Regions from separate parts of the Rhizobium bangladeshense genome, predicted to be linked through region 3. Evidence: predicted binding sites of a transcription regulator. Region 3 holds the regulator's gene; each other region holds the start of a gene.
The links. The regulator LexA, encoded in region 3, represses DNA repair genes until DNA is damaged. The targets are predictions, from matches to a motif close to TGTTCNNNNTGTGTTCNG.

Region 1 (7,646 bases), 120 kb from region 3:
TTCAAGGACGATCCGCAGCAGCTTTTCGGCCTTTTCCGCGGCGAGCCGCGTCTGGTGCTGACGCCACACGAGGGCGAATTCTCGCGGCTCTTTCCCGATATCGGCAGCGACGAGGCGCTGGGAAAGGTGGACAAGGCCGTAGCGGCCGCCCGCCGCGCCAATGCTGCGATCGTCTACAAGGGCGCCGATACCGTCATCGCCTCGCCGGACGGGCGCGCGCTCATCAATACCAATGCGCCTGCCTGGCTTGCCACCGCCGGGTCGGGTGACGTGCTCGCAGGCATTATCGGCGGCTTGCTCGCTCAGGGCCTGCCGGCCTTCGAGGCCGCGGCCGCGGGCGTCTGGCTGCACGGAGCGGCAGGTCAACGCGCCGGCAAGGGGCTGACGGCGGAAGATCTCCCGGCGGCGGTATTGCCTCTTTAACCGGGCTTATTGATCGAGCAATTTCTGTAGGGCGATCGCGCCGTGCGGCGCGTTGACCTTGCCCTCATGGATCATGAAGGCGTAAACGTCGCGCGGCTCGGCTTTTACCTGACGATCCCCGTCAATCAGCGGCAGATCCTCTGGGACCTTGCCCTCGGCCCAGGTCTCGAGCCGCTTTGCCCAAGCCTTCAGCTCCTTATCGGGGTAGCAGGTCGGTAGATCATCTGATCCCTTCTGCAGCCTGGCATAGACGAAATCGGCCGTGACATCGGCGATCATCGGATATTCGAAATGTTCGGCACAGACCGGCGCGACTCCATACTTCGCAAGCAGGGCGACGAATTCCGGCACCTTGAAAGAGTCATGCCTCACCTCGACCACATGGCGGAGCTTCAGTCCGTCCTGCTTTTGCGGCAGCAGCTTCAGGAAAGCCTCGAAATCTTCCGGATCGAACTTCTTGGTCGGCGCGAACTGCCAGAGCAGCGGTCCGAGATGGTCGCCGAGTTCGCTGATGCCCGATGAGAGGAAGCGCTCCATGGATTCGCCGGCTTCCGCAAGCACTCGCCGATTGGTGACGAAACGGGTCGCCTTCAGCGAAAAGATAAAACCATCGGGCACATCGGCCGCCCATTTGGCAAAGACGGCGGGCTTTTGCGTGCTGTAATAGGTGCCGTTAACCTCGATGACCTTCAATTGGCGGCTGGCATAATGAAGCTCTTCCTTCTGTTTGAGCTCGGCCGGAAAGAAATGCCCGCGCCAGGGCTCGAAGGTCCAGCCGCCGATGCCGGTGCGGATAGTGCCGGATTTCGTCATGTCGTCCTCCCTTTGGCAGCCGCTCAGGCCGCAACGATCTCTTTCGTCATGTCGACGAGAACCCATCCTGGCCGATAAGGGTTCGGCCGGCGACCCGTTTCCTGAAAGCCGAAGGCGCTGTAGAGCGCGATGTTCCGTTCCATAAGCGCGTTCGTATAAAGTCGGATCTCCGGCTGTGCCCACTCCAGTGCCTTGCCCTCCAGCCAGTTGAGCATCGCCAATCCATGCCCGGCCCCCTGAAAGGCCGGCGAGACGGCGATGCTGAACGACATGAGGTGATCGCGATGTCGCTCGACGACGACAAGGCCTGCCGCTTCGCCGCCGGCCTCCCGCAACCACACCTCGCCGCGTTGGATTCGCGGCCCGTAGTCCTCCGTCACAGGGATCGGCGGAGCGCCGAAAAGTTCGGTATAGGGCCGATAGGCGGCTGCCGTCAGCGCCGCGATCGTTTCAAGATCGCCGGGCGACGCCAGCCTCATCGTCATTCCGCCGCAACCGCCTTCTTGGCCGGCCGACGCTCCAGCAATTCCCTCAGGAACTGGCCGGTATAGGAACGCTTTTCCCTGACGATCGCCTCAGGCGTGCCGACGGCCACGATTTCGCCGCCGCCATCACCGCCCTCGGGGCCGAAATCGAGCACCCAGTCGGCCGTCTTGATGACTTCGAGATTGTGCTCGATCACCACCACGGAATTACCCTGATTGACCAGTTCATGCAGCATTTCGAGCAGCTTGGCGACGTCGTGGAAATGCAGGCCGGTCGTTGGTTCGTCGAGAATATAGAGCGTGCGTCCGGTCGAGCGCTTCGACAGCTCCTTGGCAAGTTTGACGCGTTGCGCTTCGCCGCCCGAAAGCGTATTGGCCTGCTGGCCGACCTTGATGTAGCCGAGGCCGACATCCTTCAGCGATTGCAGCTTGTCGCGCACGGCGGGTACCGCCGCAAAGAAGTCGACGCCTTCCTCCACCGTCATGTCGAGCACGTCGGCGATCGATTTCTGCTTGAAGGTGACGTCGAGCGTCTCCCTGTTATAGCGCTTGCCGTGGCAGACGTCGCATGTGACGTAGACATCGGGCAGGAAGTGCATCTCGATCTTGATGACGCCGTCGCCCTGGCACGCCTCGCAGCGACCGCCCTTGACATTGAAGGAGAAGCGGCCCGGCTGGTAACCGCGCGCCTTGGCTTCCGGCAGGCCGGCGAACCAGTCGCGGATGGGTGTGAAGGCGCCGGTATAGGTCGCCGGATTCGAGCGCGGTGTGCGGCCGATCGGCGATTGGTCGATATCGATCACTTTGTCGATATGCTCGAAACCGTCGATACGGTCGTGATCAGCCGGAATTTCGCGCGCGCCCATGACGCGGCGCGCCGCCGATTTATAGAGCGTCTCGATCAAGAAGGTGGACTTGCCGCCGCCGGAAACGCCGGTCACCGCCGTGAAGACGCCAAGCGGGATCGATGCCGTGACGTTCTTCAGATTGTTGCCGCGTGCGCCGATCACCTTGATCTCGCGCCCCTTCTTCGGCTTGCGGCGCTGCTCGGGAACGGGAACGCCGAGTTCGCCTGAGAGATATTTGCCGGTCAGCGACTTCGGATTGTCCATGATATCCTGCGGCGTGCCATGGGCGATGACTTGGCCGCCATGGATGCCGGCGGCCGGACCAATGTCGACCACGTCGTCGGCCGTCAGGATCGCATCCTCGTCATGTTCGACGACGATGACGGTGTTGCCGATATCGCGCAGGTGCTTCAGCGTGTCGAGCAGTCGGGCATTGTCGCGCTGATGCAGGCCGATCGACGGCTCGTCGAGCACGTAGAGCACGCCCGTTAGTCCCGAACCGATCTGCGAAGCGAGCCGGATGCGCTGGCTCTCGCCACCCGACAGCGTGCCGGAATTGCGCGACAGGCTCAGATATTCCAGGCCGACATCGTTGAGGAAGCGCAGCCGATCGCGAATTTCCTTCAGGATGCGGACGGCGATCTCGTTCTGCTTGGCGTTGAACGTCGCCGGCAGCACCTCGAACCAGTCGCGCGCGACGCGGATCGACATACCCGTCACTTCACCGATATGCAGCTTGTTGATCTTCACCGCCAGAGCCTCCGGCTTCAGGCGGAAGCCGTTGCAGGCCGGGCAGGGGGCGGCCGACATGAAGCGCTCGATATCCTCGCGCGCCCAGGCAGAATCGGTTTCCTTCCAGCGGCGCTCGAGGTTGGTGATGATGCCCTCGAAATTCTTGTGCGTCGTATAGGAGCGGGCGCCGTCGGCGTAGTGGAACTCGATCTTGTCGTCGGTGCCGTTGAGGATGACATCCTTGGCCTGGTCGGACAGGTCGTTCCAGCGGGTGCCGAGCTTGAAGCCGTAATGTTTGCCAAGCGCTTCCAGCGTCTGGTTGTAATAGGGTGAGGTCGACTTGGCCCAGGGCGCGATCGCACCGTCGCGTAGCGTCCGCTCCGGTTCGGGCACGATCAGGTCGGGGTCGATCTTCTGCTGGGCGCCGAGACCGTCGCAGGTGGGGCAGGCGCCGAAGGGATTGTTGAAGGAGAAGAGCCTGGGTTCGATTTCCGGGATCGTGAAGCCCGAGACTGGGCAGGCGAATTTTTCCGAAAACAGCACGCGCTCATGCGTCTCGTTCAGCGACTTGTTGGCCGAACCGCCGGCCGAGGTCTCTTCTGGCGGCAGCGGCTTGTCGGCGAATTCGGCGATCGCCAGGCCATCGGCGAGCTTCAGGCAGGTTTCCAGGCTGTCGGCCAGTCGTGCCGACACATCCGGGCGCACGACGATGCGGTCGACCACCACGTCGATGTCATGCTTGTATTTCTTGTCGAGAACAGGCGCCTCGGCGATCTCGTAGAACTGGCCGTCGACCTTGACGCGCTGGAAGCCCTTCTTCATCAGCTCCGCCAGTTCCTTCTTGTATTCGCCCTTGCGCCCGCGCACGAGCGGCGCAAGAATATAAAGACGGGTGCCTTCGCCGAAAGCGAGGATGCGATCGACCATCTGGCTGACGGTCTGGCTCTCGATCGGCAGGCCTGTCGCCGGAGAATAGGGAACGCCGACGCGGGCAAAGAGCAGGCGCATATAGTCGTAGATCTCGGTGACGGTGCCGACCGTCGAGCGCGGGTTGCGCGAGGTTGTCTTCTGCTCGATCGAAATGGCAGGCGACAGCCCGTCGATCTGGTCGACGTCGGGCTTCTGCATCATTTCGAGGAATTGCCGGGCATAGGCCGACAGGCTCTCGACATAGCGCCGCTGGCCCTCGGCATAGATGGTGTCGAAGGCAAGCGAAGATTTGCCGGAACCTGAAAGCCCGGTCATGACGATCAACTTGTTGCGCGGCAGATCGAGATCGATGCTCTTCAGATTGTGCTCGCGCGCGCCGCGGATGGAGATCGTCTTCAGTTCGCTCATCGTCTCTGCTTTGGTTTTCTGGATAACAGCCCTTATTTAGTGATGCCGACGGGCGAGTCGAGGCTGAATATCCTGGGTGGCTCAAGGTTTTCGATTCTGTTGACAGGATCATACGGATAAACTAGAACAAATAAAGAACAAAATTCCTGATGGATGCATGCGGCTTTCTGATGGATAAACATGTGGATTAAATGCCGCCCATGCGCATCGGCGGTCCGTGATGGTTTAAGGTGCGCCGATCGATTGAAACGCCGCCGGGCAGGGCGGCAGGCAGGGTGAGAAGCATGGCTGGTAGCGTGAACAAGGTAATTCTGGTTGGAAACGTGGGTGCAGACCCCGAAATCCGCCGCACTCAGGATGGCCGGCCGATCGCCAATCTCCGCATCGCGACTTCGGAGACCTGGCGTGACCGCAATTCCGGCGAACGCCGCGAAAAGACCGAGTGGCACACCGTCGTCGTCTTCAACGAAGGCCTCTGCAAGGTTGTCGAGCAATATGTGAAGAAGGGCGCCAAGCTCTATATCGAAGGTCAGCTGCAGACCCGTAAATGGCAGGACCAGCAGGGCCAGGACCGCTACTCGACGGAAGTGGTGCTGCAGGGCTTCAATTCGACGCTGACGATGCTCGACGGCCGCGGCGATGGCGGCGGCGCGAGCTCCGGCTTCGGCGGCGGCCGCGGCAGCAGCAATAACGATTACGGCGACGACTACGGCGCCCCGTCACTGTCCTCAGCGCCGAGCCGCGGCGGTGGCGGCGGCAACTTCTCGCGCGATCTCGACGACGATATTCCGTTTTGATCGGCCGCCTTGGCTTTATGAGAGCATCTGAGAGCATGATGTCCACGCGGCGTCATGCTCTTTTTCTTTGATGGCAAGGCAGATGAACTAATCGGATCGCCCGGTTCATCTGCCGCCGTTTTCATCGAGGCGTCGCGCTGATGAGATTGAGCGCCGCTTTCGCGCCATCGACGACGAACTGCACTGCAAGGGCTGCAAGGATGACGCCGAGCAGGCGGGTCAGGATCGCCCGGCCGGTGACGCCGAGGAAACGGTCGAGCCTCTCAGCGATCAGCAACATCATGAAGGTCAGCAGCAGAATGGCGGCGATGACGCCGATCAGTTGGGCTTTTTCGACCGAGGTTTCCAGCGTACCGGAAAGCAGGATGGTTGCAGAGATCGCGCCGGGGCCGGCGATCAGCGGCAGGGCGAGGGGAAAGACGGCGATATTTTCGATATGGTCCCTGGTGATCGCCACCTCGGTCGTCTTTTCCTTACGGTCCTGCCGCTTCTCGAACACCATCTCGAAGGCGATCCAGAAGAGCAAGAGCCCGCCGGCTAGGCGGAAGGCGCCGATCGAGATCCCGAGCACGCCGAGCACGCCCGCACCGAACAGGGCGAAGACGGCAAGGATGATGAAGGCGATGGTCGAGCCGCGCAGCGCCACCTGCCGGCGCTCGGCGCGGCTCATGCCGATCGTCAGCCCGAGGAAGAGCGGTGCGAGCCCCGGCGGGTCGATGGTGACGATGAGCGTCGTGAAGGCGTTGATCAACTGGTCGGCGCTTGCCATCGTCTCTCCGAAACATCATATGAATGCGTGGTTTTCACGATTGTGAAGCGCCGGTTCCGATTCGGCAAATATCCCGCGACGGCGAGCGGCGGATTTGCCCGGTCCGGCCGCGAAACCTGCACGCTTTACCCTCTTTAAGCCGCAAAAGCCTGTTCAAAAAGGCACTCAGAAAATGGCGCGGGAACAGGCTTTCCGCTATAAATTCTTCAAGTGATTCTAGAAGAGATCGTGATCTGTTTTGACTGAGCAAACACCCCCCGGCGGCGGGAAGCTCCCGCCAGGCATCGAGCCCATCTCCATCATGGAGGAAATGCAGCGGTCGTATCTCGATTACGCCATGAGCGTCATCGTCAGCCGCGCGCTGCCCGACGTGCGCGACGGCCTGAAGCCCGTGCACCGGCGCATTCTCTACGGCATGTCCGAGCTCGGCATTGACTGGAACAAGAAATACGTCAAATGCGCCCGCGTCACCGGCGACGTGATGGGTAAATACCATCCGCATGGCAATGCCGCGATTTATGATGCGCTCGCCCGCATGGCGCAGCCCTGGTCGCTTCGCCTGCCGCTGATTGACGGTCAGGGCAATTTCGGCTCGGTTGACGGCGATCCGCCGGCGGCCGAACGATACACCGAGTGCCGCTTGGAGAAGGCGGCCCATTCGCTGCTCGACGATCTCGACAAGGAAACCGTCGACTTCCGCGACAACTATGACGGCACGCTGTCCGAGCCGGTCGTGGTTCCCGCCAAATTCCCGAACCTGCTCGTCAACGGCGCTGGCGGCATTGCTGTCGGCATGGCCACCAACATTCCGCCGCACAACCTCTCCGAAGTCATCGACGGCTGTATCGCGCTGATCAACGATCCGGCGATCGAGCTGCCGGAACTGATGCAGATCATTCCCGGCCCCGATTTTCCGACGGGCGCCAAAATCCTCGGTCGCGCCGGCATCCGCTCGGCCTACGAGACCGGCCGCGGTTCCGTCATCATGCGTGGCGTTGCCACGATCGAGCCGATGCGCGGCGACCGCGAGCAGATCATCATCACCGAAATTCCCTACCAGGTGAACAAGGCGACGATGATCGAGAAGATGGCTGAACTGGTGCGCGAAAAGCGCGTCGAGGGCATCTCCGATCTGCGCGACGAATCCGACCGGCAGGGTTATCGCGTCGTCATCGAGCTGAAGCGCGACGCCAATGCTGAGGTCATCCTCAATCAGCTTTACCGCTACACGCCGCTGCAGACGTCCTTCGGCTGCAACATGGTAGCGCTGAACGGCGGCAAGCCGGAGCAGCTGACGCTGCTCGACATGCTGCGCGCCTTCGTCTCCTTCCGCGAGGATGTTGTTAGCCGGAGAACGAAATTCCTGCTGCGTAAGGCGCGCGAGCGCGCCCACGTTTTGGTCGGTCTTGCGATCGCCGTCGCCAACATCGACGAAGTCATC
Region 2 (7,646 bases), 2.2 Mb from region 3:
GTTTGACTTGTGCTCAAAGCTTTGCCAGTTTCCCCTTATGTAAGTGGGACGAAAAACGAGGAGCCTCCCCATGAGCAATTCATCCGTCGTCATCGCCAGTGCAGGTCGGACAGCCGTCGGCTCGTTCAACGGCGCTTTTGCAACGGTCCCTGCACATGAACTCGGCGCGGCCGTCATCAAGGGCGCGCTCGCGCGCGCCGGCGTCGACGCCGGCGAGGTTGATGAGGTGATCCTCGGCCAGGTGCTGGCCGCGGGCGAAGGCCAGAACCCGGCCCGCCAGGCGGCGATCAAGGCCGGCCTTCCTAAGGAAACGACGGCCTGGGGCGTCAATCAGCTCTGCGGCTCCGGGCTTCGCGCAGTCGCGCTTGGCATGCAGCAGATTGCCACCGGCGATGCCAACATCATCGTTGCCGGCGGTCAGGAATCCATGTCGATGGCGCCGCATGCCGCGCATCTGCGCGGCGGCGTCAAGATGGGCGACATGAAGATGGTCGACACGATGATCAAAGACGGCCTGACCGATGCCTTCCACGGCTACCACATGGGCATCACCGCCGAGAACATCGCGCGGCAGTGGCAACTGTCGCGCGACGACCAGGATCAGTTCGCCGTCGCGTCGCAGAACAAGGCGGAGGCGGCGCAGAAGGCTGGCCGTTTTGCCGACGAGATCATTCCCTACATTATCCAGACGCGTAAAGGCGAAGTGACCGTCGATGCCGACGAATATATCCGCCACGGCGCAACGCTTGAGGCGATGGCGAAACTCCGTCCCGCCTTCGACAAGGAAGGCACGGTCACCGCCGCCAATGCCTCCGGCCTCAATGACGGCGCTGCCGCGGCCGTGCTGATGAGCGAGGCGGAAGCGGCCCGGCGCGGCATTCAGCCGCTTGCCCGCATCGTCTCCTGGGCAACGGCGGGCGTCGATCCGTCGATCATGGGCACCGGCCCGATTCCGGCGTCGCGCAAGGCGCTCGAAAAGGCCGGCTGGTCCGTGAACGATCTCGATCTCGTCGAGGCCAACGAGGCCTTTGCGGCGCAGGCTTGCGCTGTCAGCAAGGATCTCGGTTGGGATCCCTCGATCGTCAACGTCAATGGCGGCGCGATCGCGATCGGCCATCCGATCGGCGCCTCCGGTGCGCGCATTCTCAACACGCTGCTATTCGAGATGAAGCGCCGGGGCGCGAGGAAGGGCCTTGCCACGCTGTGCATTGGCGGCGGCATGGGCGTCGCCATGTGCTTTGAGGCACTTTGAACAGCACCTGATCCATCATCGATTGAAATGCCGCCACGAGCGGCCGAAAACAGAGAGGGGGAGCGGAACATGAGCAGAGTGGCTCTGGTCACTGGAGGTACACGCGGCATCGGCGCGGCGATATCCATGGCGCTGAAAAATGCCGGCTACAGGGTAGCGGCCACTTATGCCGGCAATGAGGAGAAGGCCCGAGCCTTCCATGACGTCACCGGCGTTGCGGTATTCAAATGGGATGTTTCGGACTACGCTGCCTGCGGTGAGGGGATCATCAGGGTCGAGCGCGAGATCGGACCGGTGGAAATCCTCATCAACAATGCCGGCATCACCCGCGACGCGATGTTCCACAAAATGACGCCTCAGCAGTGGCACGAGGTGATCAACACCAACCTGACCGGCCTATTCAACATGACGCACCAGGTCTGGAGCGGCATGCGCGACCGCAACTTCGGCCGCATCGTCAATATCTCGTCGATCAACGGCCAGAAGGGCCAGATGGGTCAGGCGAACTATTCGGCGGCCAAGGCGGGCGATCTGGGCTTTACCAAGGCGCTTGCCCAGGAAGGGGCGGCCAAAAACATCACCGTCAATGCCATCTGCCCAGGTTATATCGGAACGGAGATGGTGCTTGCCGTGCCGGAGAAAGTGCTGAACGAGCGCATCATTCCGCAGATCCCCGTCGGTCGTCTCGGCGAACCGGAAGAGATTGCGCGTTGCGTTACCTTCCTCGTCTCCGACGATGCCGGCTTCATCACCGGTTCGACGCTGACGGCCAATGGCGGGCAATTCTTCGTTTAGAGCGCGTCGCAACTTTCAAGGCGATCATTAGTCCGACCAAAACAAAAGCGCCTCCGGTCGGAGGCGCTTTTGCAATCTGCCGTAGCGGTGACCGCACCCATGCTCTTCAGACAGTCAGAAACGGCGATCGCGGTTTTGATTGAGCCTTGTCCGAATCGTGGCCGGCACTTTCTGCAGTGAGCGATCTTTGCCGGCAAGGGTTGGCATCGCCATCGTCAGGAAGACCGAAGCGATGAAAACGGGGACGGTGAAATTCAGGATAATCTGGGCCATGGAAGCATTCCTTTCAGATGGCCGGGCAGTTTGACTGCCTTGCGCTTGTCAAGGAATATGGCCCCGTCTGACGGGTGCCGGTAGGTTCCGCTTTCGCGACCGACTGTCAACGCCGTGTTGACGCGCGTCAGCGACAAAGAAAAACGGGCGCCAGTGCGCCCGTTGGGAGTCCGATATGATGCTGCCGGTTAGCGGCAACGGGCCTCGTAGCGGCGGCCGTAACGGTCGCGATAGATGCAGTAGCCGCGGCGTTCAACCGACTGGCCAATCAGGGCACCGGTCAGACCGCCGGCAACTGCGCCGACCGCGGCACCACCCCAGCTGTTGGTGACCGCACCGCCGATGACCGCACCGGTCCCGGCGCCGATCGCTGTGCCCTGCTCGGTCGCCGTGCAGGATGCGAGAGCGCCCACGAGCGCGCCAACAAGAACAATCTTCTTCATCATGTCGTAACTCCCCAGGTTGTTGGGCTTTAGATGCGGCCCATTAGTACAAGGATAATGATAATGACGAGAACTAGCCCCAAACCGCCAGAAGGTCCATAGCCCCAGCCACGGCTATAACCCCAATTCGGCAGGGCTCCGATCAAGAGCAGAATGAGGATTACGAGAAGTATCGTGCCAAGCATGGTGTTTTTCCTTCATTTTCATCCGCAATCTGGATGGACAAGAAACACGCATTGGCGATTTTTGTTCCCGGTTAGGCGCTGAATTAGGACGCAATGCGATTCATGGTTTGCGATCCGTCATCCCCACAAATCGTCAGTATGGTTAAAAAATCCTTTTAGTACAATATGTTGCGGTGAACAAAGCCAGAAAGTCTCGATGTCTCCGATTCGTCGGCGGTTCGTTCCGTTTTTGGTCGGACCCAGGGCGCGAGCGTGCCGAGCTTGACGCTGCGTGAATTTGGCTGCCGGAAGATTAACGCCCACGTCAGACATCAGTCGCGAGACCTTGTCGCTCGCCCCTCATCTAGCGGCGGAGCATGACGCCGCCACCAGATCTTGCCGTGAACGGAAGGTGAAACCGGTAAGGTCGGCGATTCGTCTCCGATTCGTTCCGGATTTGATCGAGGGGTTAATTTGCAGCGGATTCTTACTTGGCAAAAAGTGCATGGTAGACAACCGGCACTTTGACAAAATGCGAGAACGAGAGAGTCCCGCGATTCAGCATTTAGTAGAAAAAAGTGATTCAAAATCAATACTTAGCCGTGAACAAAAGCTGAATCAGCCAGAGTCAGCGATTCGTCTCTGATTCGTTCTCACGCTGTTCCGAATCGGAGATGCGAACCTTCAGAACGACTCGCAAAGGTCGTAATCCCCGACGCATTTTGAAATCTGCCCTTGCGTTTGCGGCGGCAGCTGTCCATGTGTTCTGTGCCTCCGTCGAGATGGCAAAACTTTTCCTGGGGCGGTCTGCCTCAATTGCATGGACCATGACTCTGACTTCGCAGCCGATGATTCTGAGTGGGCGCGGTGTAACCGCGGTGCTCGGACCAACCAATACCGGCAAGACCCATTATGCCATCGAGCGCATGGTCGCACACGGGACCGGCGTGATCGGCCTGCCGCTCAGGCTCTTGGCCCGCGAGGTCTATACGCGGGTGGTGGAGAAGGTCGGTCTGCAGAACGTGGCGCTGGTCACGGGCGAAGAAAAGATTTCGCCGCCCAATGCGCGTTTTTCCGTCTGCACGGTCGAAGCGATGCCGCGGGAGACCAAAGCCGCCTTCGTCGCGATCGACGAGGTGCAGCTCGCCGGGGATCTCGAGCGCGGCCATATCTTCACAGATCGCATCCTGCATCTTCGCGGCCGCGATGAAACGCTGCTTCTGGGAGCTGCGACGATGCGGCCGATCCTGCAGCATATCCTGCCGGGGATCACGATCGTCGAGCGACCGCGGCTTTCGCATCTCCTTTACGCCGGCCAAAAGAAGATCACCCGCCTGCCGCAACGCTCGGCCGTTGTCGCCTTTTCCGCCGACGAGGTTTATGCCATTGCCGAGCTCATCCGCCGGCAGCGCGGCGGCGCGGCTGTCGTGCTGGGGGCGCTGAGCCCGCGCACCCGCAATGCGCAGGTGGCGCTCTATCAGGCGGGCGACGTCGAATATCTGGTGGCAACCGACGCGATCGGCATGGGGCTCAATCTCGATGTCGATCACGTCGCTTTCGCCCAGGACAGAAAATTCGACGGCTACCAGTTCCGCAACCTCAATCCGGGTGAACTCGGCCAGATCGCCGGACGTGCGGGGCGGCACGTGCGCGACGGAACTTTCGGTGTCACCGGGCAGGTCTCGCCTTTCGACGATGAGCTGGTGCAGCGCATCGAAGGGCACGAATTCGACAACGTCAAAGTCCTGCAGTGGCGCACGACCGAGATGGACTTCTCCTCGATTCATTCGCTTCGCGCCAGTCTCGAGGCAGGGCCGCGCGTGCCGGGGCTGACGCGGGCCCTCCCCGCGGTCGACCAGCAGGCGCTCGAGCAGCTTTCGCGCTACCCCGAGGTGATCGACCTCGCCGACAGGCCGGCCCGCGTCGAAAAACTCTGGGAGGCTTGCGCGCTGCCCGACTACCGGCGTATCACTCCGGCACAACATGCCGATCTTATTTCGACCCTCTTTTCCGATCTCGTGCGCTATGGCACGGTGAACGAGCAGTTTCTCGCGGAGCAGGTTCATCGCGCGGATCGAACTGACGGAGAAATTGACACGCTTTCGGCGCGAATCGCGCAGATAAGGACCTGGACCTATGTCTCGAATCGGCCCGGCTGGCTGGCCGATCCGACACATTGGCAGGAAAAGACGCGGGAAATCGAAGATCGATTGTCCGATGCGTTACATGAAAGGTTGACGAAACGCTTTGTTGATCGCAGGACATCTGTGCTCATGAAGCGCCTGAGAGAGAATGCGATGCTGGAAGCTGAAATCAGTGTGAATGGCGATGTCTTCGTTGAAGGACATCATGTAGGGCAGTTGAGCGGATTCCGTTTTACCCCGGTGGGGGGAACGGATGGACCGGATGCCAAGGCGGTTCAGGCTGCGTCGCAGAAGGCGCTTGCGCTCGAGTTCGAGGCCCGTGCGGCCCGGCTGCATGCCGCGGGCAACAGCGATCTGGCGATCGGTTCGGATGGATTGATCCGGTGGCTCGGCGATCCGGTGGCGCGGCTTTCCGGCAGCGACCACGTCATGCGGCCGCGCGTGATCCTGCTCGCCGACGAGCAGTTGACCGGCAATGCCCGCGATCACGTCGCCGCTCGTATCGAACGTTTCGTCAATCATCACATCAGCACGGTATTGAAGCCGCTGGACGATCTGTCGCGCGCCGAAGACCTGCAGGGTCTCGCCAAGGGACTCGCCTTCCAGCTGGTCGAAAATCTTGGCGTGCTCTTCCGCCGTGACGTCACCGAGGAAGTGAAGTCGCTGGATCAGGAGGCTCGCGCCTCCATGCGCCGATACGGCGTGCGGTTCGGGGCCTATCACATCTTCGTTCCGGCGCTTCTGAAGCCGGCACCGGCCGAACTCATCACGCTGCTCTGGGCATTGAAGAACGACGGTCTCGACAAGCCCGGCTATGGCGATCTCATCCCCATCCTTGCCGCCGGCCGCACTTCCGTCGTCACCGATCCGAGCTTCGAGCGGATGTTCTACAAGCTCGCCGGCTTCCGCTTCCTCGGCAAGCGCGCCGTGCGCATCGACATTCTGGAGCGACTTGCCGATATCATCCGTCCGCTGCTGCAATGGAAGCCCGGTCAGAGCAATCGTCCGGAGGGCGCCTATGACGGTCGCCGTTTCACGACGACGACGGCGATGCTGTCGATTCTCGGGGCGACGCTCGAGGACATGGAAGAGATCCTCAAGGGCCTCGGCTATCGCGCCGATGCCGTAAAGGCGGAAGAGGCGTCGGCCCATCTTGCGGCGCAGGACGCAGCTTCAGCCCCCACCGCCTCCGCGGAGACACCCGGGGAAGAAGCGGCGGAAAGAGCCGATCACGACGATGCCGACGGAGCGACGGAAGAGGCTGCTTCCGAGCCATCCGCAGCCGAGGCGGCTTCGACGGCAGCCGACGTCCCCGCTACAGAAGCGAACGACGGCAACGCTGCAGCCGAAGTGACCGAGGCAACCGCTTCGCCAGAGGCTGCCGCTTCCGGGGAAGCTGGTGAGCCGGCGGAGCCAAAGCCGGTTCTCCTGTGGCGTCTCGGCGGCCGCAATGACAATCATCGCCAGGCACGTGGCGGCCATGGCGAACGCCGTGGCGGCCAGAACCAGGAGCGCGGCGAGCGCAATCGCCGTTCGAACGGTGGTGAAGGCGGCGAGGGCAATCGCGGCGGCGACGGGCGCGACAACCGCCACGGCCGCGGCAAGGACGGTGGCGGCCGCGACGGCGGCAGGCCGCAGCAGGCAAGGGGCGAGCGCAAGGACCAGCCGCGCGGTGATCGTCAGGACCGTGGCGACCGGAAGGACCGCGGCGAGCGTAACGATCGCAATGACCGTAACGACCGCAATAACAATCGCGGGGCCCAGCCGCTGCGCTTCGAAGCCAAGCCGCCGCGCAAGGAGAAGCCGATCGATCCGGATTCGCCATTCGCCAAGCTCGCAGCCCTCAAGGAACAGATGAAGAAGTAATCATGGGCGGGGAGACACAGCCGGCAAGCGGTTCGCGCCAGCGCATCGACAAGTGGCTGTTCTTCACGCGCATGGTGAAGTCGCGCTCGCTGGCCCAGAGCCATGTCCAATCGGGGCACGTGCGCATCAATGGTGAGCGCTGCAGTCACCCGAGCCAGATGGTCAAGCCCGGCGACCGCGTCGAGTTGACGCTGGAGCGACGCGACGTCATCCTCATCGTGCGTCTCGCCGGGGAGCGGCGGGGTCCCTATGAGGAGGCGCGCATGCTCTACGACGACCAATCCCCGCCGCCGGATGAGACAAAACGTCTCACACCATTTGAGCAAGCGACCCGTGCCACCGGCACCGGTCGTCCGACCAAAAAGGAAAGACGTGCAATCGACAGGCTGATGTCGGATGAGGATTAGAAAACTCTCTCCGTTGCGGCGGCTTTTGCAGATCGTTTGTCCTTGAAATCCGGCGCCAAAGCCGATACGTCACTGACAACCTGCCGGAAGCGGGCTTGCTGCCCAAGCCTGTCCACGCTTCGTCCGGCACGGGGATAGGCGCGACGTTCCAGGTTGCCCGGCCCCATCATGGAAATCCTGGAGTTCTTCATGACCTATGTCGTGACCGACAATTGCATCAAGTGCAAATACACCGATTGCGTGGAAGTCTGCCCTGTAGACTGCTTTTATGAAGGCGAGAACTTCCTCGTCATCCATCCCGA
Region 3 (7,646 bases):
CGTATTGAAAAAGAAAAAACCCGGCCATTCCTGACCGGGTTTTTTTTGAGTCCTGAAGCGATCAGCGCTTCGAAACCGGGATGTAGTCGCGCTTCGGTTCGCCGACATAGAGCTGGCGCGGACGGCCGATGCGCTGTTCCGGATCCTCGATCATCTCGTTCCACTGGGCAATCCAGCCGACGGTGCGGGCAAGCGCGAAGAGCACGGTGAACATGGTCGTGGGGAAGCCCAGCGCCTTCAGCGTGATGCCGGAATAGAAGTCGATATTCGGGTAGAGCTTCTTCTCGATGAAATATTCGTCAGTGAGCGCGATGCGCTCCAGCTCCATCGCCACTTCGAGCAGCGGATCGTCCTTGATGCCGAGTTCGCCGAGCACTTCATGCGTCGTCTTCTGCATGATCTTGGCGCGCGGATCGTAATTCTTGTAGACGCGGTGACCGAAGCCCATCAGGCGGAACGGATCGTTCTTGTCCTTGGCGCGGGCGATGTATTCCGGAATGTGGTCGACCGAGCCGATTTCCGTCAGCATGTTGAGCGCCGCTTCGTTGGCGCCGCCGTGAGCGGGGCCCCAGAGGCAGGCGATGCCGGCGGCGATGCAGGCGAACGGGTTGGCGCCCGACGAACCGGCGAGACGGACGGTCGAGGTCGAGGCGTTCTGTTCGTGATCGGCATGCAGAATGAAGATGCGGTCCATCGCGCGGGCAAGCACCGGATTGACAACATATTCCTCGCAGGGAACAGCAAAGCACATGCGCAGGAAGTTCGACGCGTAATCGAGGTCGTTCTTCGGGTAAACGAAGGGCTGGCCGATATGGTACTTGTAGGCCATGGCGGCAAGCGTCGGCATCTTGGCAATCATCCGCAGGCTGGCGACCATGCGCTGGTGCGGATCGGTGATATCAGTCGAGTCGTGATAGAAGGCCGACAGCGCGCCGACGCAGCCGCACATGACGGCCATCGGATGCGCGTCGCGGCGGAAGCCGGTGAAGAAGCGGGTCATCTGTTCATGCACCATCGTGTGGTGCGTGACGCGATAGTCGAAATCCTTCTTTTGCGCAGCGGTCGGCAGTTCGCCGTAGAGCAGGAGGTAGCAGACCTCGAGGAAGTCGCCATGCTCGGCGAGCTGTTCGATCGGATAACCGCGGTGCAGCAGGACACCCTCGTCGCCGTCGATATAGGTGATTTTCGATTCACAGGATGCGGTCGAAGTGAAGCCCGGATCGTAGGTGAAGGAGGCGGTGTTCTTGTAGAGGGCACCGATATCGATGACGCTCGGGCCGATCGTGCCGCTTTTAACGGCAAGGTCGACTGATTTGTCACCGATTTTTATTGTAGCGCTTTGATCCGTCATGCTGATCCTCCGAAATGTCGGTGGCGCCATAAAAGCGCCATAGGGGTTAAGCGTCCTTTCCGATAGCTATATGATCGGGACGCTAATGCCAAGTTACCGTGACGGCATTTTGTGCATTGCGGCAACACCTTTTAGGCACTGCAGCGATGAGCCGCACGCATAGCGGAAGCCGATGATTCGACTGACCTTTTGCCGCTTACGATTTTCCCACATATTTCAATCGATTATTCTTGCCGGATTTGCGTTAAGGTTGCATTCTGGGGGCTGGGCGGAATGACCTCGGGCGGCGCATGCAGGAAATGACGATAGCCGAATTGCGGCCGAAGGCGGGCGTCGGCCCAGCCGATCCCACGCCCTTTCATACGCCTGCCGCTGGGACGCGGCCGGCAACGACCCAGTCCTCGGTACCTTTACGACACCGGCTGACGGCCGCAATCACCCGATTATCGCGTGCCGGCGTTCGCATGCTGAGCGAGGAGGTGGACTACGGCCGCCTGCTTTTATTCTCGCCGGTTCTCCTCGGCGCCGGCTCCGCCTTCTGGTTTCTGGCGGCGACAGATATTCCGGTCGTTCCATCGCTGCTCGGCCTGTTGACGTTGACGGTTGCGGTTTTCGTCGCGGGCTGCGCACGGCCGGTGTTGCAGACAATGCTTCTGACGCTGGCGCTTATGGTGTGCGGCATGCTCTGCGCTCAGTTCGAGAGCTGGCGGGTCTCCACCGTCATGCTCGATTCATCGGTGACGACGACGGTGACAGGCCGCGTCGAGCGGCGCGAAGGCGACGATCGCGGGCGATGGCGCTATATTCTTGCCCTCACAGGCACCGCCGAGCCGGAGGTGAAGCGGCCGCCGAGGCGGGTAACCGTCATCGCCCGCGGCGCCGATGTGCCTTTCGAGATCGGTGATATCATCACCGGCAGGGCACGGCTGACGCCGCCGGCAGGCCCGGCGCTGCCCGAGCTCAACGATTTTTCCTTCGGGGCTTATTTCGATGGCGTCGGTGCGAACGGCTTCTTCTACGGCGCGCCGACGAAGCTCGAAGCGCAGGCGGCGCCGCCGGAGGCGAGATGGAGTTCCGATGCCCTGCTCGAGTGGCTCTATAGGCTGCGTAGCGGCATCGGCGATCGCATACGCTCGATCCTGCCTGGCGACACAGGCGCATTTGCCGCCGCTCTCGTGACCGACGAGCGGCGCGCGATTTCGAACGAGACGACGGACGCGCTGCGCCAGTCAGGCCTTGCCCATATTATCGCTATATCAGGCCTCAACATGGCTCTGTCGGCCGGCATCTTCTTCGTCGGCTTTAGGATGCTGCTCAGCCTCTTTCCCGGTGTCGCTCAGGCCTATCCGACCAAGAAATTCGCCGCCGCCGGAGCGCTCATCGCCGTCACGGCCTATTTTCTGATCTCGGGTTTCGCCGTCTCGGCAGAGCGCGCCTTCATCATGATGGCCATTATGCTGATTGCTGTCTTCTTCGACCGGCCGTCGATTAGCCTGCGCAACGTCGCTCTTTCCGCGCTTGTTATCATTGCGATCTCACCTTCCGAAGTCCTGGGCCCGAGTTTTCAAATGTCCTTTGCCGCGACGCTGGCGCTGGTATCGGCTTATCAGCTGTGGAAGGAACGGCGCGTCGGCGAAAGCGCCCTGCCGAAAATGCCGGCCCTGCTGCTGGCCGCTGCGGTCGCACGCTTTTTCAGCGGCGTTTTCCTGACTTCGCTGATCGGCGGCTTTTCCACGGCGCTGTTTTCGATCGAGCATTTTCATCGCCTGACGGCCTATGGTCTCCCGGCAAACCTCGCGACCATGCCGATCATCTCCTTCATCGTCATGCCGGCCGGGTTGTTGGCGATGCTGCTCATGCCTTTCGGGCTTGATATATTGCCTTGGAAGGTGGTCGGATTCGGCCTCGATCTGGTGATCGTGGTGGCAAAGACGATATCCGGTTGGGGCGGGAATATCGGCGTCGGTCGATTGCCCAGCTGGTATTTCACGCTGGCCGTGGCAGGTTTCCTGCTGATGACCTTGCTGCGGACGCGGCTGCGCCAGGTCGGCACCGCTCTCATCGCCGTCTCGACGCTTGCAGTAGTGGTTCTGCCGGCATCCCGGCCGGCGGATCTGGTGATTTCGGAAGACGGCGCGCTCGTCGCGGTCGTCACGCCGGCAGCAATGGCCTCCAATCGCGAAAGGCCGCCGGATTTCATCTTCGATCAGTGGCAGAGGGCGCTCGTTCTGACGGTGCATAATCCGCCGAGGATGCTGGATAGTCCTGCGATCCCGGAGGATAAGGAGAGGCGCCTCAGGCTTTCCCGCGAGCAGCAGAACGAAGCGAAGATCGCGATGCAGGCGGCCGCGGCCGGCGCTGAGGCGGAAAGCTTTTCCTGCCTCAGGAAAGCCTGGTGCATAGCCAAGCTTGCAAACGGTCATATCGTGACCGTCATCGAAAATGCCGCCTATCTCGGCCCCGCTTGCGATGCCGGCGATATTGTCGTGACGTCTGTACGCCTGCGCTTCGCCAGCTGCCGCTCGGGTGCGGCGCTGTTTACCGGCGAAACGCTGCGCAGGACCGGTTCGGTCGAATTGCGTTTCACTGAGAGCGGCCTCGAGGTCGCGACGGCCTTCGATGCATTATCGCGGCCATGGATGCGCCACCGCGCCTATGATTGGCGCAGCAACAGTTTTACCGATTCCGGCCCGTCCAGCGTCAGTGATAGCGGCGGATGAGGCCGACCAGCTTGCCCTGCACCTTGACGCGGTCGGGTCCGAAGATGCGGGTCTCATAGGCCGGGTTGGCGGCTTCCAGGGCGATCGATGCGCCCTTGCGGCGGAAACGCTTCAGCGTTGCTTCCTCGTCGTCGACGAGGGCAACGACGATATCGCCGGGACTTGCAGTGCTGCCGTTACGGATGATCACGGTATCGCCGTCGAAGATGCCGGCGTCGATCATCGAATCGCCCTTGACCTCCAGCGCGTAGTGCTCACCGGAGCCAAGCATATCGGCGGGAACGACGATGTCGTGCGTGTTGTTCTGGATCGCCGAAATCGGAACGCCGGCGGCGATACGTCCCATGACCGGCACGGAGACGGAGTTGCCGTTGTCTGCGACCGCCTTTGCCGCAGCAGGGGCGGCGACCGGCTGGGGCTTGCCGAGGCTGCCCTCGATGACGCTCGGCGAAAAACCGCGGCGCGGTTGAAGACTGGGGCTATAGGCCTCTGGAAGCTTGATCACTTCGAGCGCTCGGGCGCGGTTCGGTAGGCGGCGAATGAAGCCGCGTTCCTCTAGCGCCGTGATCAGGCGGTGGATGCCTGATTTTGAGGCGAGGTCCAGAGCATCCTTCATTTCGTCGAAAGAGGGAGGAACGCCGGATTCCTTCATGCGCTCATGAATGAAAAGGAGAAGCTCCTGTTGTTTGCGCGTGAGCATCGACGTCAGACCCCGTGATTGAAACAAATCCAGAACAGACACTATATGTTCCATATGTGTTCTGCAAGTAGCTAAATTTCCGTAAAACTTCCCGTCAACTCGTTGAGATTTTTATTTTCATTCGCCGGATTTGGCGCGCAAGCCTTGAATTGACCGCGTGCCGTCGCACATCTCATGCCATTTCAGGGAGAGGGACATTATGAAAGACCATTCCGCCAAGCCGCACCCGCTGGATCATGTCGTGTTGCCTGTCGTCAATATAGACCTGGCGCGCGAGAGGCTCGGGAAACTCGGCTTCACCGTTGCCGCCGATGCGCGCCACCCCTTCGGCACGGAGAATGCCTGCGTATTCTTTGCCGACAAGACCTATCTGGAGCCGCTCGGTGTAGCGAGCGTCGAGGAGAGCGAGCTATCGGCGCGGCAGGGTAACGTCTTTACCGCCCGCAACCAGGCCTTTCGCTTCCGCTGCGGCGAGGAGGGGCTTTCGGCGATAGCCTTCGGCACCGGGGATTGCGGGCTCGATCATAAGAGTTTCATCGACAAGGGATCGAGCGCCGGCAAGATGCTGGAGTTTAGTCGGACTATGAAAATGCCGGATGGTTCCGAGAGCATCGGGAGCTTCAGACTGGCTTTTGCCGGCGATCTCCGCGCGCCCGATCTGCTTCTCTTTGCCGTCGAGCGCGTCAACCCGTTGCCGGCCGATCGCGGTTCGCTGGAAAGGCATGACAATGGCGTCACCGGCATTGCTGAGGTGGCGCTCTGCGCACCGGAGCCGGCGGCTTTCGCCGCCTTCGTCGGCCTTGCCGCAGCGCAATCGGCAGCCGAGAAAACCGGGTTTGGCGTCAATATCGCGGCCTCGAATGCGAGGATCAGCCTGGTGACGCCGGAGGGGCTGGAGGCCTATTTCGAGACCGCGGTCTCACCCGCCGAGCGAGGACTGCGCGGCCGGGCAATCCTCTTCAATGTCGCCGATCTTGCCGTGACAGAAGCGCATTTGGCTGCTAACGGGGTGACGTATACGCGTAAGAACAACCGCATTCTGGTGAAGCCCGCGCCCGGCCAGGGCACGCTCTTTGCCTTCGAGGAACCACGATGAGCTCCGATACGAATTCCGAAGTCAAGATCGGCGAAGGCGATGGTCAAGTCACCTTTTCCAATACAGGCCGCCTGTCGCTGATCGCCGGCCCCTGCCAGATGGAAAGCCGCGATCATGCCTTCATGGTGGCCGGCACGCTGAAAGAGCTTTGCGGCAAGCTCGGCATAGGCCTCGTCTACAAGAGCTCTTTCGACAAGGCGAACCGCACCTCCCTCTCGGCCGAGCGCGGCATCGGCTTGGAGAAGGGCATGGAGGTCTTTGCCGATCTGAAAAAGGAATTCGGCTTTCCCGTCTTGACCGACGTCCACACCGCCGAGCAATGCGCGGAGGTGGCAAAGATCGTCGATGTCCTGCAGATCCCGGCTTTCCTCTGCCGCCAGACCGACCTTCTGATCGCCGCCGCCAGGACCGGCCGCGCCGTCAATGTCAAGAAGGGCCAGTTCCTCGCACCCTGGGACATGAAGAACGTCCTGAAGAAGCTCAACGCCAGCGGCAATCCAAACGTGCTGCTGTGCGAGCGCGGCGCTTCCTTCGGCTACAATACTTTGGTCTCCGACATGCGCTCGCTGCCGATTATGGCGGCGATGGGCGCTCCCGTTGTCTTCGATGCGACGCATTCCGTTGCCCAGCCGGGCGGGCAGGGCGATTCCTCGGGCGGCCAGCGGGAGTTCGTGGAAACGCTGGCGCGTGCGGCGGTCGCGACGGGAATTGCCGGCGTCTTCCTCGAAACCCATCAGGACCCCGACAACGCACCGTCCGATGGCCCGAATATGGTCTATCTCAGGGACATGCCGCGCCTGCTTGAGAAGCTGCTTGCCTTCGACGCAATCGCCAAGGCCTGACGTTCAACAGGCTGACATGATCGTGGTTTAGGCCACGACATAATACCGTTCGAAGGCAGGAAATTGCGGCATTGTAATTTGCACGCCTTCGATTATGACAGGCTTCGAACGACCTATCACCCACCGAGCAGGAAGAACCCATGACTGCAATCACCGATATCATCGCCCGCGAGATTCTCGATAGCCGTGGCAACCCCACCGTCGAAGTCGACGTCTATCTCGAAGACGGCAGCATGGGCCGCGCGGCCGTTCCCTCGGGCGCCTCGACCGGCGCGCACGAGGCGGTCGAGCTGCGCGACGGCGGCAAGCGCTACCTTGGCAAGGGCGTTCAGAAGGCGGTCGATGCCGCCAACACCGAGATCTTCGACGCGATCGGCGGCATCGATGCCGAAAACCAGATCCAGATCGACAACATCATGATCGAACTCGACGGCACGCCGAACAAGTCGCGCCTCGGCGCCAACGCCATCCTCGGCGTCTCGCTCGCTGTCGCCAAGGCTGCCGCCCAGGCATCAGGCCTGCCGCTTTATCGCTATGTCGGCGGCGCTTCCGCCAGCCTGCTGCCGGTGCCGATGATGAACATCATCAATGGCGGCGCCCATGCCGACAATCCGATCGATTTCCAGGAATTCATGATCCTGCCGGTCGGCGCCGATACGATCGCTGAAGCCGTGCGCATGGGGTCGGAAGTCTTCCATACGCTCCGCAAGGAACTTGCCGCGCAAGGCCACAACACCAATGTCGGCGATGAAGGCGGTTTTGCACCGGGCTTGAAGAGCGCGCCCGAGGCCCTGGACTTCATCATGAAGTCGATCGAGAAAGCCGGCTATAAGCCGGGGGACGACATGTGCCTCGGCCTCGACTGCGCCTCGACGGAGTTCTTCAAGGACGGCAAATATGTTCTGGAGGGCGAAGGCCGCACGCTCGAATCGGGCGC

Region 1: the regulator LexA is predicted to act here: its motif matches at 4,762-4,779, upstream of uvrA (excinuclease ABC subunit UvrA).
Region 2: the regulator LexA is predicted to act here: its motif matches at 3,576-3,593, upstream of J2J98_RS20460 (helicase-related protein).

Annotation. Positions count from the first base shown of each region.
Region 1 covers NZ_CP071612.1:2,159,794-2,167,439, forward strand. Annotated here, with positions in the region: gene J2J98_RS10545 (NAD(P)H-hydrate dehydratase) at 1-423, shown strand, start outside; gene J2J98_RS10550 (DUF72 domain-containing protein) at 430-1,236, opposite strand; gene J2J98_RS10555 (GNAT family N-acetyltransferase) at 1,260-1,721, opposite strand; gene uvrA (excinuclease ABC subunit UvrA) at 1,718-4,639, opposite strand; gene J2J98_RS10565 (single-stranded DNA-binding protein) at 4,924-5,436, shown strand; gene J2J98_RS10570 (MarC family protein) at 5,558-6,205, opposite strand; gene gyrA (DNA gyrase subunit A) at 6,444-7,646, shown strand, end outside.
Region 2 covers NZ_CP071612.1:4,240,167-4,247,812, forward strand. Annotated here, with positions in the region: gene J2J98_RS20435 (acetyl-CoA C-acetyltransferase) at 71-1,252, shown strand; gene phbB (beta-ketoacyl-ACP reductase) at 1,322-2,047, shown strand; gene J2J98_RS20445 (hypothetical protein) at 2,162-2,320, opposite strand; gene J2J98_RS20450 (YMGG-like glycine zipper-containing protein) at 2,509-2,766, opposite strand; gene J2J98_RS20455 (DUF3309 family protein) at 2,793-2,948, opposite strand; gene J2J98_RS20460 (helicase-related protein) at 3,755-6,937, shown strand; gene J2J98_RS20465 (RNA-binding S4 domain-containing protein) at 6,940-7,344, shown strand; gene fdxA (ferredoxin FdxA) at 7,534-7,646, shown strand, end outside.
Region 3 covers NZ_CP071612.1:2,037,513-2,045,158, forward strand. Annotated here, with positions in the region: gene lpxB (lipid-A-disaccharide synthase) at 1-34, shown strand, start outside; gene gltA (citrate synthase) at 62-1,351, opposite strand; gene J2J98_RS09975 (ComEC/Rec2 family competence protein) at 1,642-4,071, shown strand; gene lexA (transcriptional repressor LexA) at 4,052-4,771, opposite strand; gene J2J98_RS09985 (VOC family protein) at 4,971-5,867, shown strand; gene kdsA (3-deoxy-8-phosphooctulonate synthase) at 5,864-6,709, shown strand; gene eno (phosphopyruvate hydratase) at 6,850-7,646, shown strand, end outside.